Regions from separate parts of the Streptomyces sp. NPDC003379 genome, predicted to be linked through region 3. Evidence: riboswitches for the same ligand, from Rfam matches in the RefSeq annotation. Region 3 holds a riboswitch; each other region holds the start of a gene.
The links. A riboswitch is a leader RNA that binds a small molecule or an ion and turns the genes downstream of it on or off. The one in region 3 is predicted to bind cobalamin.

Region 1 (7,176 bases), on a different contig from region 3:
CGCGCCGAAGCTGGTGTCCGGCGCCGGCACGAAGCGGCGCCCGGCCGCGCGCGCCACCTCGGTGAGGAAACGGCGCCGGAACGCGTCGCTCTCCAGCGACCCGTGCCAGTGCGTGCCCCACACCTCGCCGACCCGGCAGCCGTCCAGGAAGGTCTCCCCGCCAAGGACTTCGGCCACGCCATGATGGATCTCGTATCCCTCGACCGGTTCCCCGAGGGCCTCGCCCACCGGCCGCGCCAGGGTCTTCTCGCGGGCGAACCGCACCCGCACCGGCAGCAGCCCGAGCCCGTCCACGGAGCCCGCCCGCGACTCGACCTCGTCCTCGATGTGCTCGCCGAGGAGCTGGAAGCCGCCGCAGATCCCGAGCACCGGCCGCCCCTCGGCGGCGCGGCGCGCGAGGGCGGCGGCAAGACCGCGCTCCCGCAGCCACTCAAGCGCCCTTACGGTCCCGCGCGTGCCCGGTACGACCACGAGGTCCGCGTCGACGAGCTCCTCGGCCCGGTCCACGAACCGCACGACGACGCCCGGCTCGGCGGCCAGCGCGTCCACGTCCGTGAAGTTGGACATCAGCGGCACCGCGCACACGGCGACCCGCAGCACGTCCTCGCCGACGGGCGGCGCGACCACGGACTCGCGGACCGCGCCCCGCAGGGAGACCCGGAGGCCGTCCTCCTCGTCGATGCCGAGCCCGTGCTGGAACGGCAGCACGCCGTACGTGCGCCGCCCGGTGAGGCCGTGCAGCATGTCGAGCCCCGGTTCGAGGAGCGAGACGTCGCCGCGGAACTTGTTGACGAGATACCCGGCCACCAGCTCCTGGTCGGCCGCGCTCAGCAGCGCCGTCGTCCCGAAGAAGGAGGCGAACACCCCGCCCCGGTCGATGTCCCCGACCACAAGGACGGGGAAGCGGGCGGCCCGCGCGATGCCCATGTTCACGATGTCGGTGCGCCGCAGATTGATCTCGGCGGGGCTGCCCGCGCCCTCACAGATCACGGCGTCGTAGCTGCCCCGGAGTTCTTCGAGGCACCCCACGACGGTGTCGAGCAGCGCCGCCTGGCGCCCCCCGTGCAGCCTTTCCCCGGGGGACGACCCCCCAGGCCCCCCGAAGAACCCGCGCGCGCTCATCTCGCCCACCGGCTTGCCCATGAGTACGACCTGACTCGACCGGTCGCTGCCCGGCTTGAGCAGTACGGGATTCATCAGGGCGCTCGGCTCGACGCGGGCGGCCTGCGCCTGCATGGCCTGCGCCCGGCCGATTTCGGCGCCCTCGCGGGTGACGAAGGAGTTGAGGGACATGTTCTGCGCCTTGAACGGCGCGACGGCGACGCCCTTGCGGGCCAGCCACCGGCAGATCCCCGCGGTGACGACGCTCTTCCCGGCGTCCGAGGTGGTCCCGGCGACCAGTAGTCCACCACTCATGAGCTTCTTCACGGGGTTCTCCTTGACCGTGACCGACGGAGTACTTCCCGCGCGCCCACCGCGACGCCCAGCGCAAGCCAGCCGACCCGGCGGGAGAGTTTCGCGGCCCGCTCGATGTCCGCGACGTCGACGTCCCGTCCGTCCGCGTTCAGGACGGGCCGGTGCTCGACCCGCCCCGCGTACGAGAGGGTCCCGCCGAGCCGTACGCCGAGGGCGCCCGCGAAGGCGGCCTCGACGGGACCGGCGTTGGGGCTCGGGTGCTTGGCGGCGTCCGCGCGCCAGGCCCGCAGGGCGCCCCGGGGCGAATCCCCGGCCAGCGCCGCGAGGCCCGCCGTGAGCCGCGCTCCGGGCCACCCGAAGACGTCGTCGAGCCGTGCGGAAGCCCACCCGTACCGCCGGTACGTGGGCGACTTGTGCCCGACCATGGCGTCCAGGGTGTTCACGGCGCGGAAGGCGACAAGCCCGGGCACTCCGCCGACGGCGCCCCACACCAGCGCCCCGACCACCGCGTCCGAGGTGTTCTCGGCGACGGACTCGACGACGGCCCGCGCGATCCCGTCGGCGTCCAGCGCCTGCGGGTCCCGTCCGCACAGATGCGGCAGCCGCTCCCTGGCCACCTCGATGTCCCCGGCTTCGAGCGCGCCGCCGATGGCCCGCGCCTCCCGCCCGAGCGAGGTCCCGCCGACGACGGCCCAGGTGGCGGCGGCGGTCAGCGCGATGGACGCGGTGGGGCAGCGGCGTACAAGTCGGGAGGCGAGCGCGGCGGCACCCGCCGCGCCCCCGGCGCACACCACGGCGTGCAGCGCGCCCCACCCGCGGTGGTCCCGCCACAGCACCCGCTCGACGGCACCCGCCGCACGCCCGAACGCGGCGACCGGATGGCCCCGGCGGGGATCGCCGAGCAGCAGGTCACCGAGGAGGCCGGCGGCGGCGCCGTACGCGAAGTCGCGATCGGCACTCATGGGCTCAGCCGACCGCTGTGCCGAGGAGGGAGCTGACGCTCGGGAACTGGTCCGGCAGTGGGCGGCCGCGCATGGCGATATGTCCTCACTCAGGGTGTCCGCGCCCTGGTTCGACGTGATCGGCGGCGAGAGTTCCTGGCTGACGGGAGCGTCGGGGACGGTTTCCCGGTGACAGTGGCGGGACCGCGCCGGATTCGCACCGGCTTCCTCTTCTGCCGCCGTAGTTGGCCCCGGAAGTCCACCACGCCCCGCGAACGCCCGTCAACTCGCCGTTGACCTGCGGCGGGAGAGTGTGCGGAGCCCCACAGCAGAGCCTCACAGCGGGGCCCCGGACATGACGGTGGGGTGCGGGACGCGCACGCACGTCCCGCACCCCACCCGAAGCTTCTGCCGTCAGGCGACGATCAGATAGATGCCGTACGCCACGGCCGCCGCGCACAGCGCGAAGCAGGCGTACGCGCCGGTGCGCGCCATGGCCGCGGAGCCGCCGCCCGAGGCGGACGCCGTCTCCTGCTTGGAGAGACCGACGACGCCAAGGGTGAACAGGCCCACGAGAGCCACCGTCACGGCGAGGCTGACTCCGAAGACGGAACCGAGAGCTGCCCAGTCGATGTTCATGCTGATGTGTCCTTAAACCGTCGCGGGCCTGGCGGGGTCCGCCATGGCGCCGGTCGTGGTCGTGGTCGGGGCCGAGATGGTGGCCCTGACCGGGTCGTCGGAGGAGGCGTCCGCGGCGGCCATCGCGCCCGTCGGGGGCGGCGTGACGGCGGCGATCGCGGTGGTCACGACGCCCGCGGGCTCGACGTCCGCGGTGGTGCCGTCGTGGCGGATCTCGTCGTCGGTGACGTTGGTGTGGTCGACGGCGTTGCGCCGCGAGAGCACCCAGATGACCGCCGAGCCCGCGATGAGCAGCGCGGCGGTGACCGCGACGCCCCAGGGGCCCTGCTTGGTGAGGAACTCGGCGCCCGCACCGACCAGGCCGGCGGCCGGCAGGGTCAGGCCCCACGCGATGAACATGCGGCTCGCGGTCGACCAGCGGACCACGCCGCCCTTGCGGCCGAGGCCCGCGCCCATCACGGCGCCGGAGCAGGACTGGGTGGTGGAGAGCGAGAAGCCCAGGTGCGAGGAGGCAAGGATGACCGTCGCGGCGCTGGTCTGGGCGGCGAAGCCCTGCTGCGGCTGGAGGTCGGTGAGGCCCTTGCCCATGGTGCGGATGATGCGCCAGCCGCCGAGGTACGTGCCGAGCGCGATGGCGACACCGGCCGAGACGATGACCCACATCGGGGGGTTCGAGCCGGGGTTCAGGACGCCGCCGGTGACCAGGGCGAGCGTGATGATGCCCATGGTCTTCTGCGCGTCGTTCGTGCCGTGGGCCAGCGAGACGAGGCCCGCGGACGCGATCTGGCCCGCGCGGTAGCCCTTGGCCGTCGCCCTGGTGTCGGTGTTGCGGCCGATGCGGTACGTCAGTCGCGTGGCCACCATCGCGGCGAGACCCGCCACGAGGGGCGCGGCGAGGGCCGGGATCAGGATCTTGGTGACGACGGTGCCGCCGTTGATCGAGGACCAGCCCATCGACATGACCGCGGCGCCGATGAGGCCGCCGAAGAGCGCGTGGGAGGAGCTGGAGGGCAGGCCCACCAGCCAGGTCAGCAGATTCCAGAGGATCGCGCCGACGAGCGCGGCGAAGATGACCTCGGTCTTGAGGCCGTCCTCGTTGACGATGCCGCCGGAGATCGTCTTGGCGACTTCGACGGAGAGGAAGGCGCCGACGAGGTTGAGCACGGCGGACATGGCCACCGCCGTCTTGGGCTTGAGAGCGCCGGTCGAGATGGTCGTCGCCATCGCGTTGGCAGTGTCGTGGAAACCGTTCGTGAAATCGAACACGAGAGCGGTAACGATCACGATCCCGAGGAGAAGCGTGATGTGTTCCATTTACCCAGGCTTCTGTTGGACGTCAGTGGCATGTGGAACGTAGGCAACCTGGGTGAACGGAAAGTGAACTGGATCGGGCATCACGGTGACCCGAAGCGGAGTCTCGTCGATCCGTATCGATCAGGTGTCTGGTCAGGATCGTACGGATTGGCGGCGCACGGCCGTAAATCCGGGCGGAGTGTCGCCTTCCGCCACCCTTCGGCCCCCCTCTCCGCGCACTGATCCGACCGGCCGCCGGACCGCCCAGGAGATACTTGTCACCCGGCGGAGCCCGCGGGAAGCGGAAGCGGAAGCCGCCCCTCGCCTCTCGTCCCTCGCCCCTCGCCCCTCGCCCCTCGATCCTCGGCCACGCCTACAGCGCCGCGCGCCCGGCTGGCAGGATCGGCCCATGACGGAGCAGGAGCAGGGGCAGGGCGCCGGGCGTGGTGCGGAGCGGGACGCCGTCGGGCGGGCATGGGACGAGCTCGTGGAGACGGCCCGCAGGACGGTGACGGACGGCCTGGTCGTCGGCACCTCGGGCAATGTCTCGGTGCGGGTCGGCGACACGGTCCTGGTCACCCCGAGCGGGGTGCCCTACGACCGGCTGCGGCCGGAGGACGCGCTCGGCGTCGACCTCGAAGGGCAAAGGGTCCTCGGCGACCTCGCGCCGACCAGCGAGCTGCCCATGCACCTCGCGATCTACGGCACCACCGACGCGACGGCCGTCGTCCACACCCACGCGGTACACGCCACGGCCGTCTCCATGCTGGTCTCCGAGCTTCCGGCGGCCCACTACATGACGGGCATCCTCGGCGGCTCGGCCCGCGTCGCCCCCTACGCGCTCTACGGCACCGACGAACTGGCTGAGAACATGCTCCAGGCCCTGCGCGGCCGCACCGGATGCCTCCTCCAGAACCACGGAACGGTCACGTACGGAGACTCCCTGCCCCAGGCGTACGACCGGACGGCGCAACTGGAATGGATGTCCCGCCTCTGGCTCACGGCCAGCTCACTGCCGGGCCACACGCCCACGCTCCTGTCCGACACCCAGCTGCGTGCGGCGGAGGAGAAGCTGCGGGGGTACGGACAGGGCGACGAACGGGAGTACGAGCCGGAGCCGGAGCAGGAGCAGGAGCAGGAGCACGGGCAGAAGACTCCCTGACCGTTGCCACCGCCATCTGTGGGCACCAGACACACATGGCAGATCCAATGGCAGACCCGATGGCACATCCGATGGCACATCCCATGCGTACACAAGGCTCCCGACCCCGGCTGCGCCGAGCCGCCGGGTCACCCCGCGGGTACCGCCCACTGGCCTCCGGGCTCCTGCCCCCGGACACTGGGACGGTGCGCCCAGCCAAAGCGACGGCAGCGGCCGTCACCGCAGTCACAGCAGCCCTGGGGACAGCCGCGGCCGCCATCGCGGCGGGCCGGTTCGCCAGCGACGCCGCCCTCAAGGCCCCGGCGGGCCGCCGGCTGCCGACGGAGCCCCGCCTCACCGTGCACGCCACGGCCGCCGGCCAGATCTCCCTGACCCGCGCCCTCGCGAGCCTGCGCCCCGGCACGTACGGCCTGAGTGGCGACGGCATCCATGCGATCGTCGGCCCGGTCCTGGAGGCCGCCCCGCACGAGGCCGACACGGTCGTACGACGCCTCGAAGCCGTCACCCGGGGCGCCCTGGAACCGGGTGCCAAGGTCTGGCTCACCCCGCAGGTCCACATCGGCGACCCGCACACCGCGCTCGGCATCGACCACACGGACGTCGGCATCCCCGGGGAACTCGGCAACCTGCCCGCCTGGTTCGTGCCCGGCGGACGCGATACCTGGGTCATCACCGTGCACGGCCTCGGCACCACCCGCGAACACCCCATGGTCGTCATGGACTTCCTGCACCGCCTGCAGCTGCCCGTGCTCGACCTCGCCTACCGTGGCGACCCGGGCGCGCCCCGCTCCGCGGACGGACTCGCCCACCTCGGCGAGACGGAGTGGCGCGACCTGGACGCCGCCATCCGCTACGCCGTGCGCCACGGCGCCCGCAACGTCATCCTGCACGGCTGGTCCACCGGCGCCGCGATGTGCCTGCACGCCGCCGCCCACTCGGCGCTGCGCGAGAGGATCAGCGGTCTCGTCCTCGACTCCCCGGTACTCAACTGGGAGACCACCCTGCGCGCCCTCGCCGCGGCCCGCCGCACCCCAGGACCGCTCCTTCCGCTTGCGGTCCGCGCGGCCCAGGGACGCACGGGTCTGCGCGGCGACCGCACCCTGGCGGCCGCGGACCCCGCGACGCTCAAGGTCCCGACCCTCGTCCTGCACGGCCCCGACGACGCCATCGCCCCCTGGGCCCTCTCCCGTCGACTGGCCCGACACCGTCCCGACCTGGTCTCCTTGCGCACCGTCCCCGGCGCGCCGCACGGCGCCATGTGGAACGCCGACCCGGCGGGCTACGAAGAGGCGATGCGCCGCTTCCTCACCCCTCTGATGTGACCGTCCGCATCCTCTCCCGCGCGGCCGCCGCACCCCCTCGGCGCGGCGGCCGCGAGGTCACCGAGGCCCTTCCGTTTGGGTTTTCGGACCGTCAACAGGAAGACTGCTCCCGTGACGTCCCGTACCCCGCGCGACTCCAGGCTCCGACTCGTCCGCGCTCCCTACCCGAGGGCCGAGAAGCGAGGAGAGACCCAGCGCGACCCAGCGCGACCCCTCTCCGCAGCCCCCGGCGCGGTGAGCAACCGCCGCACGCGCCGTCCCGCGCCCCGTCCACCCGAGGGCACACCCGCGCCCTCGGAACTGGCCCGCGGCGCGCGTGCCGGCCTCGCCGACGCCGTGCGGGTCGCCCGCTGGGCCGACGCCGCCCTGCGCCCGGGGCCCGGCCGCACCGGCGCGACGCCCG
Region 2 (7,176 bases), on a different contig from region 3:
GGCCAGCGCGGGCCCGCCCTCGCGCTCTTCGGCGGGGAACTGCGCCAGGCGCTGAAGCGTCGACTCGGCGCTCTCCTCGGGCAGTTCCTCCCTGAGCGGCATGTACGGGAGGTAATCCCCCGCGGCGTCGGAGCGGTGCAGGGGCACACCGTCGAGCTGCTCCCCGATCAGTCGGGCGGTCTGCGTGGCCCGGGGCAGCGGCCCGTGATGGATCGCGGAGAGAGGCACGCCCCGAAGCCGCTCCCCGAGAAGAGCGGCCTGCCGACGCCCGCCGTCCGTCAGCCCGCTCTCATCGTCCGTGGCCTCGCCGTGCCGGGCGAGATAGAGGTACCGCACGGCGCCGCCGGTCACGAATCGGCACCGTCCTCCAAATTGCCCTCGGTCTCCAGGTAGGCCTGCCGCAGCGCTTCGAGCAGCGCCGGGTCGGGCTTGGCCCACATGCCGCGGGACTCCGCCTCCAGGAGGCGTTCGGCGATGCCGTGCAGGGCCCAGGGGTTGGCCTCCTGGAGGAACTGCCGGTTGGTGGGGTCGAGGACGTACGTCTCCGTGAGCTTGTCGTACATCCAGTCGGCGACGACGCCCGTCGTGGCGTCGTACCCGAACAAGTAGTCCACGGTGGCGGCGAGTTCGAAGGCGCCCTTGTAGCCGTGGCGGCGCATCGCCTCGATCCACTTGGGGTTGACGACGCGCGCGCGGAACACGCGGGAGGTCTCCTCCACCAGCGTGCGCGTGCGGACCGTCTCGGGGCGCGTCGAGTCGCCGATGTACGCCTCGGGGGCCGTGCCCCGCAGCGCGCGCACGGTCGCCACCATGCCGCCGTGGTACTGGAAGTAGTCGTCGGAGTCGGCGATGTCGTGCTCGCGGGTGTCCGTGTTCTTCGCGGCGACCGCGATGCGCTTGTACGCCGTCTCCATCTCGGCGCGGGCCGGGCGGCCTTCGAGGCCGCGGCCGTACGCGTAGCCGCCCCACACCGTGTAGACCTCGGCGAGGTCCGCGTCGGTGCGCCAGTCGCGGGAGTCGATGAGCTGGAGCAGCCCGGCGCCGTACGTGCCCGGGCGGGAGCCGAAGATGCGGGTCGTGGCCCGGCGCTCGTCGCCGTGCTCGGCCAGGTCGGCCTGGGCGTGGGCGCGTACGTAGTTCTGGTCGGCGGGCTCGTCGAGCGAGGCGGCCAGGCGTACCGCGTCGTCGAGCAGGCCGATCGTGTGCGGGAACGCGTCGCGGAAGAAGCCCGAGATGCGCAGCGTCACATCGATGCGCGGGCGGCCCAACTCCTCGTACGGGATGGCCTCCAGGCCCGTGACGCGGCGCGACGCGTCGTCCCAGACGGGGCGGACGCCGAGCAGCGCGAGGGCCTCGGCGACGTCGTCGCCCGCCGTGCGCATCGCGCTCGTACCCCAGAGGGACAGGCCCACGGACGTGGGGTAGTCGCCGTTGTCGTTCCTGTACCGCTCGATGAGCGAGTCGGCGAGGGCTTCGCCGGTCTCCCAGGCGAGGCGGGACGGGACGGCCTTGGGGTCGACCGAGTAGAAGTTGCGGCCGGTCGGCAGGACGTTGACCAGGCCGCGCAGCGGGGAGCCCGAGGGGCCCGCCGGAACGAAGCCGCCGTTCAGCGCGTGCACGGCGTGGTCGAGCTCGGCGGTGGTGGCCTCGAGGCGCGGGACGACCTCGCGGGCCGCGAACTCCAGGATGGCGGCGACCTGTTCGCCCTGGTCGGCGGGGACCGCGGAGAGGTCCCAGTCCGCGTCGTCCATCGCCTGGACCAGCGCGCGGGCCTTGTCCTCGGCCTCGTCGGCGCTCACGCGCGTCGCCGCGGACTCGTCGAGGCCGAGGGCCTCGCGCAGGCCGGGCAGCGCGGTCGTGCCGCCCCAGATCTGGCGGGCGCGCAGGATCGCCAGGACGAGGTTGACGCGGTCGGCGCCCGCCGGGGCGGTGCCGAGCACGTGCAGACCGTCGCGGATCTGCATGTCCTTGATCTCGCAGAGCCAGCCGTCGACGTGCAGCAGGAAGTCGTCGAAGCCGTCGTCGTCCGGGCGGTCCTCCAGACCCAGGTCGTGGTCGAGCTTCGCGGCTTGGATGAGCGTCCAGATCTGCGCGCGGATCGCGGGCAGCTTCGCCGGGTCCATGGAGCTGATCTGCGCGTACTCGTCGAGGAGCTGCTCCAGGCGCGCGATGTCACCGTAGGAGTCGGCGCGGGCCATCGGCGGCACGAGGTGGTCGATGAGCGTGGCGTGCACGCGGCGCTTGGCCTGCGTGCCCTCGCCCGGGTCGTTGACCAGGAACGGGTAGATCAGCGGGAGGTCGCCGAGCGCGGCGTCGGGGCCGCAGGCCGCCGAGAGGCCCGCGTTCTTGCCGGGCAGCCACTCCAGGTTGCCGTGCTTGCCGAGGTGGACCATCGCGTCGGCGCCGAACCCGCCGTCGTCGGCGGACGCGGCGATCCAGCGGTACGCCGCCAAGTAGTGGTGCGACGGCGGCAGATCGGGGTCGTGGTAGATCGCGATGGGGTTCTCGCCGAAGCCGCGCGGCGGCTGGATGAGGATGAGCAGGTTCCCGCGCCGCAGCGCCGCGAGCACGATGTCGCCCTCGGGGTCGCCCCCCTGGCCCACGCGCGAGCGGTCCAGGAACATCTCGCCGGGCGGCGGCCCCCAGTGCCGCTCGACCGAGTCGCGCAGCTCCCGCGGCAGCGTCGCGTACCAGCGCTTGTAGGCGGCGGCCGGGATGCGGACGGGGTTGGCGGCCAGCTGCTCCTCGGTGAGCCACTCCCGGTCGTGCCCGCCCGCGTCGATCAGCGCGCGGATGAGTTCGTCGCCGTCACCGGAGACGAGGCCGGGGATGTCGGCCTCGGGACCGAAGTCGTAGCCCTCGACGCGCAGCCTGCGCAGCAGCGCGACGGCGGACGCGGGGGTGTCCAGGCCGACCGCGTTGCCGATCCGCGAGTGCTTGGTCGGGTACGCGGAGAGGACGAGGGCCAGGCGCTTGTCGGCGGCCGGGATGTGCCTCAGGCGCGCGTGGCGTACGGCGATACCGGCGACCCGGGCCGCGCGCTCGGCGTCCGCGACGTACGCGGGGAGCCCGTCCTCGTCGATCTCCTTGAACGAGAACGGCACGGTGATGAGCCGGCCGTCGAACTCCGGCACCGCGATCTGGCTCGCGGCGTCCAGCGGCGAGACGCCCTCGTCGTTCTCCTCCCAGGCCGAACGCGACCCGGTCAGGCAGAGCGCCTGGAGGATCGGCACGTCGAGGCCGGTCAGCGCGCCCGCGTCCCACGACTCGTCGTCGCCGCCCGCGGAGGCCTCGGCGGGCTTGGTGCCACCGGCGGCGAGGACGGTGGTGACGATGGCGTCGGCGGCGCGCAGCTCGTCGATCAGCTCCGGCTCGGGGGCGCGCAGCGAGGCCACGTACAGCGGCATCGGGCGGGCGCCCGCGTCCTCGATGGCGCCGCACAGGGCGTCCACGAAGGCGGTGTTGCCGCTCATGTGGTGGGCGCGGTAGTAGAGCACCGCGATGGTCGGGCCCTCGACCGCGCGAGCGGTGCGCTCCAGCGGGCCCCAGGACGGGGCGGGCGCCGGCGGGTCGAAGCCGTGGCCGGTGAGGAGCACGGTGTCGGAGAGGAAGCGGGCGAGCTGCTCCAGGTTCGCGGGGCCGCCGTGCGCGAGGTAGGCGTGCGCCTCGGCGGCGATGCCGATCGGCACGGTCGAGGAGGCCATGAGCTGGGCGTCGGGCGCCTGTTCACCGGTGAGCACGACCACCGGCAGGCCGCTGGCGGTGAGCTGGTCCAGGCCGTCCTGCCAGGCGCGGACGCCGCCGAGGAGGCGTACGACGACGAGGTCGGCGCCGTCGAGGAGCGAGGGCAGCTCGGTGAGGTCCAGGCGGGAGGGGTTGGCGAACCGGTAGTCGACCGGCCCTCCCGCCGCGCGGGCGCTGAGCAGATCGGTGTCGGAGGTCGACAGCAGCAGAAGCATGCGGGCGCAGGCCTTCCTCGGGGTGTCCGCGCCCCGGGTGGTCGTATGGACGGCAGGAGTTCCTGGCTCACCCCACGTCGGTGGGGCTCACAGTGGCGGGACCGCGCCGGATTCGCACCGGCCTTCCTCCCCAGGGTCCTGGTGGACCCACGCCGTCGCTGGCGTCGACGGACCTGGCGGCCCGCCGCCTGCATAGTAAGTCCTGCCCACCTCCGGTGGGGCGGCCGCCTGCCGGGACGGCCCGCCTCGGGAGGCGACCCGGCGGATCGGCGTGGGTATGCTCGCCGCCATGCCGCCCACCCGAGCAACCTCCACAAAACAGGGCGAACCCCCCATACGTGAGCGGATGCGCGACCGGGGTGACGCCTGCCCCGGAGCCCTCCGCCTGCACCGCGCCGACGACGGCGCGCTGGCCCGACTCCGCCTGCCCGCAGGGCTGCTGACGTCCCGTCAGGCGGCGGCGCTGGCCGACGCGGCGGAGCGCTTCGCGGACGGGAATCTCAGCGTCACCTCACGCGGCAACGTCGAGCTGCGCGGCCTCGGCGACGACTGCGGCGGGGCGCTCGCCGCGCTGCTCCAGGACGCGGGCCTGCTGCCCTCCGCACGCCATGAACGCGTCCGGAACGTGGTGGCCTCCCCGCTGGCAGGACTCGACCGACTCGGCCACGCCGACGTGCAGTTGTGGGCCCGTGAGCTGGACCGGCTCCTGTGCGCCGAGGAGTGGACGACAGCACTTTCCGGCCGCTTCCTGTTCGTCCTGGACGACGGGCGCGGGGACGTGGCCGGGCTCGGCGGCGATGTGACCTTGATCGCAGAATCGGGCGGCACGGTGCTGGTACGCGTCGGGGACGGGACCCAGCGCCTGCCGGGCCCCGCCGCCCCGCGCGCCGCCCTCGCCGCGGCCGACGCCTTCCTCACCGCGGCCCGCGAGGCGGGCAACGGCGCCTGGCGGGTAACGGAACTGCCCGAGGGGCAGAGCGTGGACCTGACGGGAGCGCTCGCGAGGGCGGGCTTGGCGGGGGTGCCGGTGCCGCCGGGCGCCGCGGAGGCTGTGCCGGTGCCGCCGGGCGCCTCGCCGACTGACCCCGCTTCGACCGACGGTTCGACGGTCGTGCCCGCATCCGCGCCGCCCGTGCGCAGCGCCCCGCCCGCTCCCGGTGTCGTCGGGCACGCCGTCGTGGTGAGCGCCTCCCTCGGCCGGGTGAGCGCCGCGCAGTGGCGTGCGCTGCTCCCCGCGCCCGGCGGGGAGATCCGGGTCACCCCCTGGCGCGGCTTCGTCATCCCGGGCTTCGCCGACGAGGGGGCGGCGCGTGAACGGCTGCGTGCGCTGGCCGACGTCGGCTACCTCACCGACCCCGCATCGCCCTGGCTCGGCGTCGGCGCCTGCGCCGGGCGGCCCGGCTGCGGCAAGTCCCTCGCCGACGTCCGCGCCGACGCCGTCCCCGGCGCCGGGGGCCTGCCCGTCCACTGGTCCGGCTGCGAGCGGCGGTGCGGGCATCCGCGCGGCGACTGGGTGGACGTACTCGCGACCGGGGAGGGGCGGTACGAGGTGACGGTGCGTACCGGCGGCACGGCGGCGCCCGTGAGCGGCGCCACCTTGACCGAGACGGTGACGACAGCACGTACGAACGTACGACGACATCCGTAATCATGACAGCAACGGCCACGAGATGAGCGAGAGCACAGTGTTCGACTACGAGAAGGACGGCGCGGCGATCTACCGCGAGTCCTTTGCCACCATCCGCGCGGAGGCGGACCTCGCCGGTCTGCCCGCCGACGTCAGCCAGGTCGCGGTGCGGATGATCCACGCCTGCGGGATGGTCGACCTCGTCCGCGATCTCGCCTTCAGCCCGCGCGTGGTGGCCGACGCCCGCAAGGCGCTGCGCGACGGCGCGCCGATCCTCTGCGACGCGAACATGGTCGCCAGCGGCGTCACACGCAAGCGGCTCCCCGCCGGCAACGACGTGATCTGCACCCTCACCGACCCGTCGGTCCCGGACCTCGCGGCGAAGCTCGGCACCACCCGCAGCGCCGCCGCCATGGAGCTGTGGCGCGACCGCCTCGAAGGCTCCGTCGTCGCCATCGGCAACGCCCCCACCGCGCTCTTCCGCCTCCTGGAGATGATCGAGGAGGGCGCCCCGCGCCCGGCCGCCGTCCTCGGCATCCCGGTCGGCTTCGTCGGCGCCGCCGAGTCCAAGGACGCGCTCGCCGCACACCACGCCGGCCTGGAGTACCTGGTCGTACGCGGCCGCCGTGGCGGCAGCGCCATGGCCGCTGCCGCGATCAACGCGATCGCTAGCGAGGCGGAGTGAACACCGAGAGCAACGCGCGAGGACGGCTGTACGGAGTCGGGCTCGGACCCGGCGACCCCTCCCTGATGACCGTGCGCGCCGTCGAGGTCATCGCCGCCGCCGACGTGGTCGCCTACCACTCGGCCCGGCACGGCCGCTCCATCGCCCGCTCGATCGCGGCGAAGCACCTGCGCGGCGACCACATCGAGGAGCCGCTGGTCTACCCCGTCACGACGGAGACCACCGACCACCCCGGCGGCTACCGAGGCGCCCTCGACGACTTCTACGAGGAGGCCGCCGCCCGCCTCGCCGCGCACCTCGACGCCGGCCGCACGGTCGCCGTCCTCGCCGAGGGCGACCCGCTCTTCTACGGCTCCTACCAGCACATGCACAAGCGGCTCGCCCACCGCTACCCGACCGAGGTGATCCCCGGCGTCACCTCGGTGAGCGCCGCCGCCGCCCGCCTCGGCGAACCCCTCGTCGAGGCCGAGGAGGTCCTCACGATCCTGCCGGGCACCCTCCCCGAGGAGGAGCTGGCCGCGCGCCTCGCGGCGACGGACTCGGCGGTCGTCATGAAGCTCGGCCGTACGTTCGGCAAGGTGCGCGGCGCCCTGGAGCGCGCCGGCCGCCTCGACGAGGCGCGGTACGTGGAGCGCGCCACCATGGAGGGCGAGCGCACCGGCCGACTCGCCGACGTCGACCCGGACTCGGTGCCCTACTTCTCGGTGGCGGTGCTGCCAAGCCGGGTGGCGCCGCTCACGGGCGGCCCCGCGCCGGAGCCCGCCCCGGACCGCCGGGGCGAGGTCGTCGTGGTCGGCACCGGCCCGGCCGGCCCCCTCTGGCTCACCCCCGAGACGCGCGGCGCGCTCGCCGCCGCCGACGACCTGGTCGGCTACACCACGTACGTCGACCGCGTACCGCACCGC
Region 3 (7,176 bases):
CACCAGTTCCTCGTCGCGCCCGGTGTCGCCCTCCCAGAAGCGTTTGTGCGGGGAGCGGCCCATCGCGACGATCTGCCGCACGGTGAGGTCGAAGCCCGCCTGGCCGTCCTGCGGGACGGTGGCGATGTGCCGGGAGCGGGCCTTGGCGCCGAGGCCCGCCAGGTCGGTCCCGTCCAGCAGGACGCGGCCCTCGGTGGGGGTGAGCGCCCCGTACACGCAGCGCAGCAGGGTCGTCTTGCCGCTGCCGTTGGGGCCGACGACGCCGACCGTCTCGCCCTCGGCGACGGCCAGTGAGACGCCGTCGAGCAGGCGTGCGCCGCCGGGAAGGGTGTAGCCGACGTTCTCGGCGCGCAGCATCATGCCGACACCCCTTCGTGCGTCTGGCTCCTGCGCAGCAGCCACAGGAAGAACGGGCCGCCGGTCAGCGCGGTGAGCACGCCGACCGGGATGTCCTGCGGCGCGGCCACCGTGCGTGCGGCGAGGTCGGCGCCGACCAGGAACACCGCTCCCATCAGCGCCACCACCGGCAGCAGCGGGCGGTGGGCGGCGCCGACCAGCATGCGGGCGGCGTGCGGCACCATCAGGCCGACGAAGCCGATGGCGCCGCTGTACGCGACGAGGACTCCCGTCAGGAGCGAGGCGAGGACGAAGACGGCGGCGCGGAAGCGGGCCGTGTCCAGGCCGAGGACGGTGGCGCCCTCCTCGCCGACGAGCAGCAGGTCCAGGGGTCTGGCCAACGCGACCAGGAGCGCCGTGCCGACGGCCAGGACGGCGCAGGGCAGGGCGAGCATGTCCCAGCGGGCGCTGCCGAGGCCGCCGAGCGTCCAGTACAGGACTTCCTTGAGGTGGTCGGCGCTGTCCGCGGTGACCAGGATGAGGCTGGTCAGCGCGGTCAGGATGTACGAGACGGCGACGCCCGCGAGGATCAGGCGCCCGGTGGCGAATCCCCCGCCGCCGGTTCTCGCCAGGGCGTAGACGAGGACCAGGGAGATCAGCGCGCCCGCGAAGGAGGCGGCGGGGATGGTGACGGTGGTGGTGAGGGCGGTGCCGAGGCCGAAGATGCCGCCGAGCACGATCGCGGAGACGGCGCCTACGGAGGCGCCCGAGGAGACTCCGAGCAGGAAGGGGTCGGCGAGGGGGTTGCGGACCAGCGCCTGGAGGACGGTGCCGATGACTGCCAGTCCTGCTCCGACGGTGGCGCCCAGTAGGACTCTGGGGAGTCTTACGTCCAGGACGATGGTTCTGAACGGGGAGGGTTCTGCTCTGCCGCTCAGGATCTCCAGGACCTGGCCCGGGGGGATTCTGACTGAGCCGAGGGCCAGCCCGGCGACTGTCGCTGCCGCGAGGGCTGCGGTGAGGGCTCCGCAGATCAAGAGGTGCCGCCCCTTTGACCTCGGTGTGTCGCCCTTCGGGCTCGTCCTCAAACGCCGGACGGGCTGAAACCTGCCTCCCCCGGGCCGGAACGGGCGCCGGACGGGCTCTGTTTCCTGGCCCCTCACAGCTGTGCCGCCAGCTTTCCCACCGCCTTGGGTGCTCTTACTCCCGTCACCGCGTCCGACAGCGGCAGCACCGCGAAGCGCTTGTGCTTGATGGCCGGGACGTCTGCCAGGGCCGGGTCGTCGAGGAGGCGCTGCTTCTTCTGGGCGACCGTCGTGGCGCCGTAGTCGAGGATCACGATGATCTCGGGCCGGCGCTCGACGACCGTCTCCCAGGACGCGTCGCCGAAGGACTTGTCCACGTCGGCGAAGACGTTGCGGCCGCCCGCCCGCTCGACGATGTCGTTGCCGATGCCCCGGCCGCCCAGCGTGAACGCCGTCTTGTCGCCGCTGTCGTAGACGAAGACCGGGACCGGCTTCCCGGCCTTCGACTTCTTCTCGGTGGCGGCCAGTTCACGCTTCGCGCCGCTCACCCACGTGTCGGCGCGTTCGCGCACCCCGAAGGTGGAGCCGACCTCGCGCACCTCGCGGTACACGTCGTCCATCGTGACCGGGCGCTTCGCGCAGCCCTCGATGTCGAGGCGGCTGTCGATGCCGGACTTGGCGAGCGCGGAGCGGCTGCGGCCGTCGCCCGCGAGGAAGGCGCTGGCGTAGCCGCCGTAGACGAAGTCGGGGTTGGCGGAGAGCAGCTTCTCGTAGGAGGGGTACTCCTTGGCGAGCACGGGGACGGACTTGTACGCCTTCTCGTACTTCGGCAGGACCTTGTCGTCGAGGTAGGCGGTTCCGGCGAGGCGGTCGCGCAGGCCCAGTTCCAGCATCACCTCGGTGACGTGCTGGTTCATGGTGACGGCGCGCTTCGGGGGTGCCTCGTACGTCGTCTTCACGCCGCAGTTGGTGACGGTGTACGGGAATCCGGCGGCCTTGGCGGCGGGCTTCCCGGAGTCGTCGCCGGGTGAGGCGGAGCATGCGGCGAGCGGGATCAGCAAGGTGGTCGCGACGAGGGCGCGTATGGGGCGGGACATGGCGGGGCTGCCTCCTCCAGGGGATTTCCGCGTCCCCTGCGTGGTGTGGAGAAGGGCGGCAGGTCAGTTCCTGACTCCCCCGCCCCCGCGTGGGGTGGGGTCACAGTGGCGGGACCGTGCCGGGTTCGCACCGGCTTCCTGGCTCCTGCCGCCCTAAGAAGGTGGTCGGGGGTCAGTATGCCTCGACGACCTGCACGTCTTCCTCGGTGACCTCGCCGTCCACGATGCGGTACGAGCGGAACTGGAAGGGGCCCGCGTCGTCGGCGTCCGCGGTGGAGACCAGGACGTAGTGGGCGCCGGGCTCGTTGGCGTAGCTGATGTCGGTGCGGGAGGGGTAGGCCTCGGTCGCGGTGTGCGAGTGGTAGATGACCACCGGCTCCTCGTCGCGGTCGTCCATCTCGCGGTAGAGCTTGAGCAGGTCACCCGAGTCGAACTCGTAGAAGGTGGGGGAGCGCGCGGCGTTCAGCATGGGGATGAACCGCTCGGGGCGGCCGGTGCCCGCCGGGCCCGCGACCACGCCGCATGCCTCGTCGGGGTGGTCCTGGCGCGCGTGCGCGACGATCTGGTCGTGGAGGGCCTGGGTGATGGTCAGCATGGCAGTCAGGATAAGCAGAGGGCCCGCGCCGTACCGGAATGTGGTACGGGCGGGCCCGAATGCTGGACAGGTGCCCCGAGAAGGTGCCTGCGGGGCCGGTGTCAGTCCTTCTCGACCGGCTCGCTGTCGGAGGCGACGGCGGCGGGGTACTTGCGCTTGTTGAACGCGGCGGCCTGCGGGTCGCGGCTCTTGAGGATCAGGTAGGCGACCCCGAGGATCGCGGCCCAGACCGGAGCGGCGTACAGCGAGACACGCGCGTCCTTGTCGACGCCCATCATCACGATGACCATGCCGATGAAGAGCAGCGCGAACCAGCTGGTGTACGGGGCTCCGGGCGCCTTGAAGGTGGACTGCGGCAGCTCGCCGCGGTCGGCCATGCGGCGGTAGCGGATCTGGCTGGCCAGGATCATGATCCAGGCCCACATGCCGGAGATGGTCGCGAAGGAGACGACGTAGTTGAACGCCTCGCCCGGCCACTGGTAGTTGATCCAGACGCCGACCAGCATGAACGCGGCGGAGGCCGTGGTGCCGACCAGCGGCAGGCCGTTCTTCGTGAGCTTGGTGAAGAACTTCGGGCCCTGGCCGTTGAGCGCCAGGTCACGCAGCATGCGGCCGGTGGAGTACATGCCGGAGTTGCAGGAGGAGAGCGCGGCGGTGAGGACCACGAAGTTCACGATCGCGGCGCCGACGCCGAGACCCATCTTCTCGAAGGCCGCGACGAACGGTGAGACGCCGGGCTGGAAGTGCGTCCACGGCACGACCGACAGGATCATGATCAGCGCGCCGACGTAGAAGACGGCGATGCGCCACGGCACGGTGTTGATGGCCTTGGGCAGGACGGTCTTCGGGTCCTTGGACTCGCCCGCGGTGACGCCGACCAGCTCGACGGCGAGGAAGGCGAACATCACGATCTGGAGGGTCATCAGCGTGGAGCCGATGCCGTTGGGGAAGAAACCGCCCTGGTTCCACAGGTGCGCCACGGTCGCGGTGTCACCGGCGTCGGAGAAGCCGATGGTGAGGATGCCGACGCAGATCAGGATCATGCCGATGATGGCGGTGACCTTGACCATCGAGAACCAGAACTCCAGCTCACCGAAGAGCTTCACGGAGATGAGGTTCGCGCCGTACAGGATGACCGTGAAGACGAGCGCGTACGCCCATTGTGGGAATGAGTCGTGTGTCCAGTACTGCATGTACTGGGCGGCCGCTGTGACTTCCGTGATGCCGGTGACGACCCAGAAGAGCCAGTACGTCCAGCCGGTCACGAATCCGAAGAACGGGCCCATGAACTCGCGTGCGTACTCCGCGAAGGAGCCCGACACGGCGCGGTACATGAGGAGCTCGCCGAGCGCCCGCATGATGAAGAAGATGACGAGGCCCGCGATGGCGTACGCCAGGATGAGGCTGGGGCCGGCCTTGTGAATGGCCTTGCCCGCGCCGAGGAACAGGCCGGTGCCGATGGCACCGCCGATCGCGATCATCTGGATCTGCCGGGCCCCCAGACCGCGCTGGTAGCCCTCGCCCTCGCCGGACGGGCCGCCTGCGGCCTGCACGGCACCATTGCCGTCGTGCCCGTCGTGCTGCTCTTCGACCTGCACTGAGGTCATGGTGACGCCTTTCTCCATGCTGATCCGCGCCCGCTTACCGCGTGAAGGCTGCGGATCAGGTCCTGATCCCCCCGGATATGTATGGAGTGCTACCGGCGGTCTGCCGGCCCGAGCGCCCTCGGCGACATGGGTGGCGTCACCGAGTGGTCGTGAAGATTTATCACGGCGGCAACAGTGAGGGAATCAGCCACCTGTGGCGCAGACCACAGGGAGAAGCGGACAAAGTTCTCTTCGCGTGGCAAATGTGGGCAATGAAGTGACGGGATCGTTATCCGGATTTGAGCGTCCGCTGAGCGAACGGTCCGCCGGGTGAACGGAAGGTGTCCAGTACAGCAAATTTCGCTGTCCTATGCACCGGATATGGCCGGGATTCAGTCCAGCAACGTACCGACCAGCGTCTCCTGCAATCCGCCCAGCCAGAGATAGGCCATCACCATCGGCTTGCGGGGGTCGGAGTCGGGAAGCCGGTAGAGCAGATCGGCGTCGTCCTCCTCGGTGACTTCCAGGCGCGTGCCGATCGCGAGCCGCAGGTCGTTGAGGGCGCCGAGCCAGTGCCGGCACTCCTCGATCGACAGTTTCAGGACAGCTCCGCCCTCGCCGGAGGACGCCGTCGAGTCGAGCGAACGGATCACGGCCAGCGCGTCGTCACGCTTCTTCGCCCGCAGGTCGTTCTCCGTGAACCGGCGGAACTCGGCCGAATACGCCCGCAGCTCCTCCTCCTGCCCGATGTCCCCGGTCGCACTGCCGGGACCGCCGTACGCGTCCGGCAGCAGCCGCTGCATCACCGGATCGGCGGGCGGCTCGCTCGGGCCCTCGGCGAAGAGCTCCGCCAGGGGGTCGTCGGAGGGCTCGCCACCGGGGCCCGGACCGATCAGCTCCAAGAGCTGCACGGCGAGGGAACGGATGATCGAGATCTCGACCTCGTCGAGCGCGACGGCGGCGCCGCCCCCGGGGATCGGTTCGAATTGTCCTGGCATCAGATGCGTCGCTGCTTCCGGTCCGTCCCGCTACTTGCGGTCCTGCTGAAGGGTGGCCCACAGCCCGTACCCGTGCATGGCCTGCACGTCGCGCTCCATCTCCTCGCGGGTGCCGCTGGACACGACCGCGCGGCCTTTCTGGTGCACGTCCATCATCAGCTTGGTCGCCTTGTCCTTCGAGTACCCGAAGTACGTCTGGAACACGTACGTCACATAGCTCATGAGGTTGACCGGGTCGTTGTGCACGAGCGTGATCCAGGGGACGTCCGGCTCGGGGACGACGAACGTCTCCTCGTCGGATTCCGGGCGGGTGATCTCTGCGGGAGCCGTACTCACGTGCCCCATGCTGCCACCCCCGAGGGCCGCTCGCACAAACGGGCCACGAAATCGTCAGAGTGACGAGATGCGGGGTAGCATTCTCGGCATGAACACAGCGGACCTTGGCCTGCCGGTGGATGTTCCGTCGACAGCGCTCTTCACGGACCAGTACGAGCTGACGATGCTCCAGGCCGCGCTGAAAGCCGGTACGGGCGAGCGGCGTTCGGTCTTCGAGGTCTTCTCCCGCAGACTGCCCGAGGGGCGGCGCTACGGAGTCGTGGCGGGCACCGGCCGGGTCCTGGACGCCGTCGAGAACTTCCGCTTCGACGCCGGCGTCCTCGGCTTCCTGCGCGAGCGCTCCATCGTCGACGAGGCCACCCTCGAATGGCTGTCCGGCTACCGCTTCAGCGGCGACATCTGGGGCTACCCCGAGGGCGAGGTGTACTTCCCCGGCTCGCCGATCCTGCGGGTCGAGGGCGCCTTCGCGGAGTGCGTGCTCCTGGAGACCGTGATCCTCTCCATCCTCAACCACGACTCGGCGATCGCGGCCGCCGCCTCCCGGATGTCCTCGGCCGCCGGGGACCGCCCGCTGATCGAGATGGGCGCCCGCCGCACCCATGAGCTGGCCGCCGTCGCCGCCTCCCGCGCCGCGTACGTCGGCGGCTTCGCCACCACGTCGGACCTGGCCGCCGGCTTCCGCTACGGCATCCCGACCGTCGGCACCAGCGCCCACGCCTTCACCCTGCTGCACGACACCGAACGCGACGCCTTCCGCGCCCAGGTCGACTCGCTCGGCCGCGGCACGACCCTTCTCGTGGACACCTACGACGTCACCGAGGCCGTCCGGCTCGCCGTCGAGATCGCCGGGCCCGAGCTGGGCGCCGTCCGCATCGACTCCGGTGACCTGCTGCTCGTCGCCCACCGGGTGCGTCAGCAGCTGGACGAGCTCGGCGCCACCGGGACGAAGATCGTCGTGACCTCCGACCTCGACGAGTACGCCATCGCCTCGCTGCGGGCGGCGCCCGTGGACGCGTACGGCGTCGGCACGCAGCTCGTCACCGGCTCCGGGCACCCCACCGCCTCGATGGTCTACAAACTGGTGGCCCGCGCCCACTCGGCGGACCCCAAGGCGCCCCTGGAGCCCGTGGCGAAGAAGTCGCTGGGCGCCAAGAGCTCCGTCGGCGGCCGCAAGTGGGCCGCGCGGCGGACCGACGAGCACGG
Region 4 (7,176 bases), on a different contig from region 3:
GGGAGACCACTTCAGCCTGGCCGAACTGGCCCTGATCCTGGGGACCGTGGTGCCCAAGTGGCGCCTGGAGCCGGTCGCGGAGACCGACACCGGCACACGCGTGGGCATCACGCTGCACCCCAAGCGTCTGGTCCTGCGCGCCGAGCGGCGCTGACGGCCGGTCCGCGGAAGGTGCGGCGGTAGGCGTTCGGCGTCCACCGTCTCCTCCGAGCCCGCCAGCAACTCCTGCGCCGGCAGCACCCGCCGGCGCAGGAACCAGCGGTACGGCGTGGTGCCGGTCGGCGAGGACCCGGGCTCCGGATCGACCGGCAGCTGCGCGCGGCGGAGGACGCCCCGCGCAGCTCCCGAGCGCGGGCGTCCCTAGAACTCGTCGTCGAAGGAGACCGACCCCTCGACCGCGACCTGGTACGCCGAAGGGCGCCGCTCGAAGAAGTTGGTCAGCTCCTGGACCCCCTGAAGCTCCATGAACGAGAACGGGTTGGACGAGCCGTAGACCGGTGCGAAGCCCAGGCGCTGGAGGCGCTGGTCGGCGACGCACTGGAGGTACTCGCGCATCGAGTCGGTGTTCATGCCCGGCAGACCGTCGCCGCACAGGTCGCGGGCGAACTGCAGCTCGGCCTCGACGGCCTCCTTCAGCATGTCCGTGACCTGCGTCCGGAGCGCGTCGTCGAACAGCTCGGGCTCCTCCTTGCGGACCGTGTCGACCACGTCGAAGGCGAAGCTCATGTGCATCGTCTCGTCGCGGAACACCCAGTTGGTGCCGGTCGCCAGGCCGTGCAGCAGCCCGCGGCTGCGGAACCAGTAGACGTACGCGAAGGCGCCGTAGAAGAAGAGGCCCTCGATGCACGCGGCGAAGCAGATGAGGTTGAGCAGGAAGCGGCGGCGCTCGGCCTGGGTCTCCAGGCGGTCCAGCTTCTCGACCGAGTCCATCCACTTGAAGCAGAACTGCGCCTTCTCGCGGATGGAGGGGATCTCCTCGACCGCGTCGAAGGCCGCAGCGCGGTCCTCCGGGTCGGGCAGATAGGTGTCGAGCAGCGTCAGATAGAACTGGACGTGCACGGCCTCCTCGAACAGCTGACGGCTCAAGTACAGCCGCGCTTCGGGGGAGTTGATGTGCTTGTAGAGCGTCAGCACGAGGTTGTTGGAGACGATCGAGTCACCGGTCGCGAAGAACGCGACCAGGCGGCCGATCATGTGCTGCTCGCCCGGCGTGAGCTTGGCGAGGTCGGTGACGTCCGAGTGGAGGTCGACCTCCTCCACCGTCCACGTGTTCTTGATCGCGTCCCGGTAGCGCTCGTAGAAGTCCGGGTAGCGCATGGGGCGCAGCGTCAGCTCGAAGCCCGGGTCGAGGAGGTTCTTCGTACTGTTGGTCGTGGAGCTCATTACTGGCAGGCCTCGCAGGACTCGGGGTTTTCCAGGGAGCAGGCGACGGCGTCTTCGGCCGTGACCTGCGCGGGAACGGGGGCGGTGGCGGCGGTCGCACCGGAGCCTGCCGCGCGGGCGATGCGGGTGGCGGGGCGCGAGCGCAGGTAGTACGTCGTCTTCAGGCCCTGCTGCCAGGCGTAGGCGTACATCGAGGAGAGCTTGCCGATGGTCGGCGTCTCCAGGAACAGGTTCAGGGACTGCGCCTGGTCGAGGAACGGCGTGCGCGCGGCGGCCATGTCGATCAGACCGCGCTGCGGGATCTCCCACGCCGTGCGGTACAGCGCGCGCACGTCCTCGGGGATCCAGCTGAAGCCCTGCACCGAGCCGCTGGCCTCGCGCAGCGCCTCGCGGGTCTGCGCGTCCCAGACGCCGAGCCGCTTCAGCTCCTCCACCAGGTAGGCGTTGACCTGGAGGAACTCGCCGCTGAGCGTCTCGCGCTTGAAGAGGTTGGAGACCTGCGGCTCGATGCACTCGTAGACGCCCGCGATGGACGCGATGGTGGCGGTCGGCGCGATGGCGAGCAGCAGGGAGTTGCGCATGCCGGTGGTGGCGATGCGCGCCCGCAGAGCCGCCCACCGCTCCGGCCAGGTCAGCACGGCACCGTAGTGGTCGGGGTGCAGCACGCCGCGCGCGGTGCGGGTCTTCTCCCAGGCGGGCAGCGGCCCGTTGCGCTCGGCGAGGTCGGCCGAGGCCTCGTAGGCGGCGAGCATGATCCGCTCGGCGATGCGGGTGGAAAGGGCGCGCGCCTCGGGGGAGTCGAAGGGCAGCTTCAACTGGAAGAAGACGTCCTGGAGGCCCATCGCGCCGAGGCCCACCGGGCGCCACTTGGCGTTGGAGCGCCCGGCCTGCTCGGTCGGGTAGAAGTTGATGTCGACGACGCGGTCGAGGAAGGTGACGGCGGTACGGACGGTCTCGTCGAGCCGCTCCCAGTCGATGTCACCGGCGGCGGCGTCCACGAACGCGCCGAGATTGACCGAGCCGAGGTTGCAGACGGCCGTCTCGCCGTCGTCCGTGACCTCCAGGATCTCCGTGCAGAGATTGGAGGAGTGCACGGTGTGGCCCGGCTCCGCCGTCTGGTTGGCGGTGCGGTTGGCGGCGTCCTTGAACGTCATCCAGCCGTTGCCGGTCTGCGCGAGGGTGCGCATCATGCGGCCGTACAGCTCCCGGGCCGGGATGGTCTTCTTCGCGAGCCCGGCGGCCTCCGCCCCGCGGTAGGCGGCGTCGAACTGCTCGCCCCACAGGTCGACGAGGTCGGGCACGTCGGCCGGGGAGAACAGCGACCAGTCCTGGTCGGCGGCGACCCGGCGCATGAACTCGTCCGGGATCCAGTGCGCGAGGTTGAGGTTGTGCGTGCGGCGCGCGTCCTCACCGGTGTTGTCGCGCAGCTCCAGGAACTCCTCGATGTCGGAGTGCCAGGTCTCCAGGTAGACCGCGGCCGCGCCCTTGCGCCGGCCGCCCTGGTTCACGGCGGCGACCGAGGCGTCCAGGGTCTTCAGGAACGGCACGATGCCGTTGGAGTGCCCGTTCGTGCCACGGATCAGCGAGCCACGGGAACGGATGCGGGAGTACGAGAGTCCGATGCCGCCCGCGTGCTTGGAGAGCCGCGCGACCTGGTGGTAGCGGTCGTAGATCGAGTCCAGCTCGTCCAGCGGGGAGTCGAGGAGGTAGCAGGAGGACATCTGCGGGTGGCGGGTGCCGGAGTTGAAGAGCGTCGGCGACGACGGCAGGTAGTCCAGGCGGCTCATCAGGCGGTACAGCGCCGCCACCTCGTCCAGGGCGCGCTCGCTGCCGTCCTCCGCGAGGCCGCTCGCGACGCGCAGCATGAAGTGCTGCGGGGTCTCGATGACCTGCCGGGTGATCGGGTGGCGCAGCAGATAGCGGCTGTGCAGGGTGCGCAGACCGAAGTACTCGAAGCGGAAGTCGGCGCCGTCGGCGAGCGCGGCGTCCACCAGCGCGTCGAGCCGGGCCGCGTGCTCCGTCACGAAGGACGCCGTGCGGTCGGCGATCAGGCCCTCGCGGTGGCCGACCGCGATGGAGTCGGTGAAGGAGCGCACGTCCTGCGTCGCCGCCTCCTCGCGGATGCCGATCGACAGGAGCCTGGCCGCCAGCTTCGAGTACGCCGGGTCCTCGGAGATGAGCCCCGCGGCCGCCTCGGTCGCCAGTTCCCGCAGCTCCGCGGTGATCTCGGCGGCGGCCTTCGCGGACCGGCCCCGCAGCGCGGCGGCGGCGACCCGGCCGGGGTCGGCGTCGGGAAGGTCGGCGGTGAGGTCGGTCAGGGTGCGCAGCAGCGCGGCCCCTGGTCCGTCGGTTCCCTCGGCACCCTGGGTGGTCGGCATCGGCGTCGGCGTCGACGGCACTGACGCGGGTTCGGCAGGCGCGATGGTCACGTGGGGCACTCCCTCGCTCGGCTCTGGGCCAGGGGAGGGAAGGGCACACGGGCGCACCCGGGCAGGGCGGCGTACCGCGTCCACCGGCCCACTCCACGAGGCCCGGACGGTCGGCACCCGGGCCGGACGGCACGGGTGCGCTGTCGACAGGTCCTCGGACTCCGCGTACGCCAAATACGTACACATGCACCGTTGCGGGACAGTTCCGGACTTGCACCGGATTCCCCTGCGGCGACAGCGAGCACGAGCATACATCTTGTGCCGGGTCTCTGAAGCGGGCCCACATCTTGTGTCGGCTCGCAGGGGCGGTGCTTGGAGGAGTGTTGCTTGGAGGGGCGGTGCCCGGAGGGGTGTGCCTAGAGCCTCAGCTCGTACGTCAGCAGCGGTACCGTCTCGATCGGCCTCCAGTCGCGCTCGGGTGTCCGTACGAAGCCGATGCGCTCGTACAGCCGGTGGGCGGCGTGCATCGACGTCTGCGTGGACAGGACGAGCCCGGTGCGGCCCGCGTCCTTGGCGCGCCGCACACACTCGCGTACGAGCGTCTCGCCGGCGCCCCGGCCGCGCGCCTCGGGAGAGACGGCCAGCATCCGTATCTCGGCCTGGTTCTCGCGCGCGATGTCCGCCATCGGCCCGCCGGACGGGACGTAGGTGACGCAGCCGAGTATCCTCCCGTCCGCGGCGGCCACCAGGATGTCGGCGTCGGCCGCGCGCGCCGCCACGTCGCGCAGCACCGCGAGATAGGGGTCCTCGGCCCCGAAGTCCAGGTGCCCGCCGTCGAGATAGGCCTGCGCGGTGAGGGCGCCGAGCGCCTCGTACTCCTCGGGGTGTGCGTGTCTGATCGTGATGTCCATGCCGCGCAGTGTGCAACACGGGTACGACAGAGGGCCGCCGGTTTTTCCGGCGGCCCACGTCGTGACGGGGAGAGGCTCAGTGCCCGGCGCCCGCCGTCGCCTTCGGCAGTTCCTGGACGACGCCGGGGTCGCCCGCGTCCGCGGTGTAGTCCTCGGGGGAGGTCTCGTCGATGCCGTCCGGCGCCTTCAGCGCCCTGAGGACGAAGGTGAGGACCACGGTCACGACGACGTTCAGGACGAACGCGGTGAGGCCGATGTAGCCGATCTCGCCGATGCCCGGGATCGTGTCGGAGGAGCCGCCGAAGTGCTTCTGCGTCGGCGAGGCGACGCCGTACGCGGCCAGCGTGCCGTAGACCATGCCGACCGCCCAGCCCGCGAGCAGCGCCCAGCGGTGGAACCAGCGTGTGAACAGGCCGCCGACCAGCGCGGGCATCGTCTGGAGGATCCAGATGCCGCCGAGCAGCTGGAAGTTGATCGCGACGGTCTTGTCCATGGTGAGGACGAAGGCGAGCGCGCCGACCTTCACCATGAGCGAGACCATCTTGGAGACCTTGGTCTCCTGCGCGGGCGTCGCGTCGGGCTTGATGAAGTCCTTGTAGATGTTCCGGGTGAAGAGGTTCGCGGCCGCGATCGACATGATGGCCGCCGGGACCAGCGCGCCGATGCCGATGGCCGCGAAGGCCACGCCCGTGAACCAGTCCGGGAACATGGTCTCGAAGAGCTGCGGGATCGCCAACTGGCCGTTGTCCACCTTGATCCCGGCCGCGATCGCCATGAAGCCGAGCAGCGCGAGCAGGCCGAGCATCAGCGAGTACAGCGGCAGGATGGTGGTGTTGCGGCGGATCACGTCGCGGCTCTTGGAGGAGAGGGTCGCCGTGATCGAGTGCGGGTACATGAAGAGCGCGAGGGCCGAGCCGAGCGCGAGCGTCGCGTACGTCCACTGCCCGGCCTCGGCGGGCGCGAGGGCGCCGCGCGGCTTGTCGGTCGCCGGGTTGGTCTGCGCGAAGGCGTCACCGGCCTTGGCGAAGATCTCGTCGAAGCCGCCGAGCTTGATCGGTATGTAGATGATCGCGACGATGATGACGAGATAGATCAGGCCGTCCTTCACGAACGCGATCAGCGCGGGCGCGCGCAGCCCCGACGAGTAGGTGTACGCGGCGAGCACCGCGAAGGCGATCAGGAGCGGCAGGTCCTTGATGAACCAGTGGGTGTCCGGGCCGCCGCCGACGCCCATGACGTCGAGGACCGCCTGGATGCCGACCAGTTGGAGCGCGATGTAGGGCATCGTGGCGAGGATGCCGGTGACCGCGACGGCCAGCGAGAGCCCCTTCGAGCCGAAGCGCCCGCGCACGAAGTCGGAGGTCGTCACATAGCCGTGCTTGTGCGAGACCGACCACAGGCGCGGCAGGAAGGTGAAGATCAGCGGATAGACGAGGATCGTGTACGGCACCGCGAAGAACCCGGCCGCGCCCGCCGCGTAGATCGCCGCCGGGACGGCCACGAAGGTGTACGCGGTGTAGAGGTCGCCGCCGAGCAGGAACCACGTGACCCAGGTGCCGAACGACCGGCCGCCCAGGCCCCATTCGTCCAGGCTCTGGTCGTTCTCGGCCTTGCGCCAGCGGGCGGCGAGGAAGCCCATGACGGTGACCGCGACGAAAAAGAGGATGAAGACGGCGAGCGCGACGCCGTTGACTCCGCCGTTCATGACCGCGCACCTTCCTTGCGGGCGCGCTGGTCACGCTGCCACAGCTTGTACGCGATCATCGTGAGCACCGTGGAGACGAGCACCCAGAGCATCTGGTACCAGTAGAAGAACGGGATGCCTATGAAGGTCGGTTCGATCTTCGCGTACGAACTGACCCAGAGCATTGCCACGAAGGGTGCGACAAGGCAGGCTGCGATGATCACGCGGACCGGTGTGACCACCGGTCTGTTCACTTCAGGCGCATCTGACATGTCGCGGCTCCGTTCCCTCACTTATCTCATGCTTAACGTGCGGGAAATCTAAGCCACGGTCTCGCTGTATGGAACCCCTGTCCGAATAACGGACCGGCCAATGTGCCTGCTCAGCAGCAGCGGAACCCCTGCCGGGGGTCCGACTCCTGGCGGTCCGTCCGCATACGCTCGAACGTGCGGCGGCTGGGCACCGGCGCGGCCGGATGGTCCTTGCGTACGTGCGCCACATACCGCTCGTACGCCGACTCGTCGGTCAGTTCGCGGACGTACCAGCGCATCCAGCGCAGCCCGCGCAGCACCATGGTCATACCGTCAACTTCGATTCCACGTAAGGCGCTTCGTGCAGTTCGGTGGCGGCGGGGTTGCGCACGTGTCTCACGCACACGCGTGCCGCGTCGAGGATCACGATGACGATGAGCAGGGCGAGGGCGGCCGAGAGGACGCCGTCCACCGTGGAGTTGGTGACGACGGTGTGCATGTCGTCCATGGTCTTGGCGGGCGGCAGGACCTTGCCGTCGTCGATGGCGTCCTGGTAGATCGAGCGCTGCGTGAAGAAG

Region 1: another riboswitch for cobalamin. It lies ahead of ACWDVB_RS28570 (cobalamin biosynthesis protein); the one in region 3 lies ahead of ACWDVB_RS03290 (ABC transporter substrate-binding protein).
Region 2: another riboswitch for cobalamin. It lies ahead of cobN (cobaltochelatase subunit CobN); the one in region 3 lies ahead of ACWDVB_RS03290 (ABC transporter substrate-binding protein).
Region 4: another riboswitch for cobalamin. It lies ahead of ACWDVB_RS10965 (ribonucleoside-diphosphate reductase subunit alpha); the one in region 3 lies ahead of ACWDVB_RS03290 (ABC transporter substrate-binding protein).

What each region holds. Positions count from the first base shown of each region.
Region 1 covers NZ_JBSFRK010000034.1:41,302-48,477, reverse strand. Annotated here, with positions in the region: gene ACWDVB_RS28575 (cobyric acid synthase) at 1-1,416, opposite strand, end outside; gene ACWDVB_RS28570 (cobalamin biosynthesis protein) at 1,425-2,378, opposite strand; cobalamin riboswitch at 2,486-2,636, opposite strand; gene ACWDVB_RS28565 (hypothetical protein) at 2,772-2,996, opposite strand; gene ACWDVB_RS28560 (anion permease) at 3,009-4,310, opposite strand; gene ACWDVB_RS28555 (class II aldolase/adducin family protein) at 4,699-5,451, shown strand; gene ACWDVB_RS28550 (alpha/beta hydrolase) at 5,637-6,773, shown strand; gene ACWDVB_RS28545 (hypothetical protein) at 6,885-7,176, shown strand, end outside.
Region 2 covers NZ_JBSFRK010000001.1:332,817-339,992, reverse strand. Annotated here, with positions in the region: gene ACWDVB_RS01450 (histidine phosphatase family protein) at 1-351, opposite strand, end outside; gene cobN (cobaltochelatase subunit CobN) at 348-3,959, opposite strand; cobalamin riboswitch at 4,000-4,125, opposite strand; gene ACWDVB_RS01440 (cobalamin biosynthesis protein CobG) at 4,237-5,607, shown strand; gene ACWDVB_RS01435 (precorrin-8X methylmutase) at 5,645-6,271, shown strand; gene cobJ (precorrin-3B C(17)-methyltransferase) at 6,337-7,176, shown strand, end outside.
Region 3 covers NZ_JBSFRK010000002.1:160,414-167,589, forward strand. Annotated here, with positions in the region: gene ACWDVB_RS03280 (ABC transporter ATP-binding protein) at 1-360, opposite strand, end outside; gene ACWDVB_RS03285 (FecCD family ABC transporter permease) at 357-1,373, opposite strand; gene ACWDVB_RS03290 (ABC transporter substrate-binding protein) at 1,496-2,458, opposite strand; cobalamin riboswitch at 2,503-2,622, opposite strand; gene ACWDVB_RS03295 (Mov34/MPN/PAD-1 family protein) at 2,631-3,053, opposite strand; gene ACWDVB_RS03300 (amino acid permease) at 3,155-4,660, opposite strand; gene ACWDVB_RS03305 (DUF2017 domain-containing protein) at 5,032-5,637, opposite strand; gene clpS (ATP-dependent Clp protease adapter ClpS) at 5,668-5,982, opposite strand; gene ACWDVB_RS03315 (nicotinate phosphoribosyltransferase) at 6,062-7,176, shown strand, end outside.
Region 4 covers NZ_JBSFRK010000009.1:98,063-105,238, forward strand. Annotated here, with positions in the region: gene ACWDVB_RS10955 (bifunctional albaflavenone monooxygenase/terpene synthase) at 1-154, shown strand, start outside; gene ACWDVB_RS10960 (ribonucleotide-diphosphate reductase subunit beta) at 361-1,383, opposite strand; gene ACWDVB_RS10965 (ribonucleoside-diphosphate reductase subunit alpha) at 1,383-3,812, opposite strand; cobalamin riboswitch at 3,941-4,063, opposite strand; gene ACWDVB_RS10970 (GNAT family N-acetyltransferase) at 4,169-4,663, opposite strand; gene mctP (monocarboxylate uptake permease MctP) at 4,740-6,368, opposite strand; gene ACWDVB_RS10980 (DUF3311 domain-containing protein) at 6,365-6,619, opposite strand; gene ACWDVB_RS10985 (YbdD/YjiX family protein) at 6,730-6,927, opposite strand; gene ACWDVB_RS10990 (carbon starvation CstA family protein) at 6,924-7,176, opposite strand, start outside.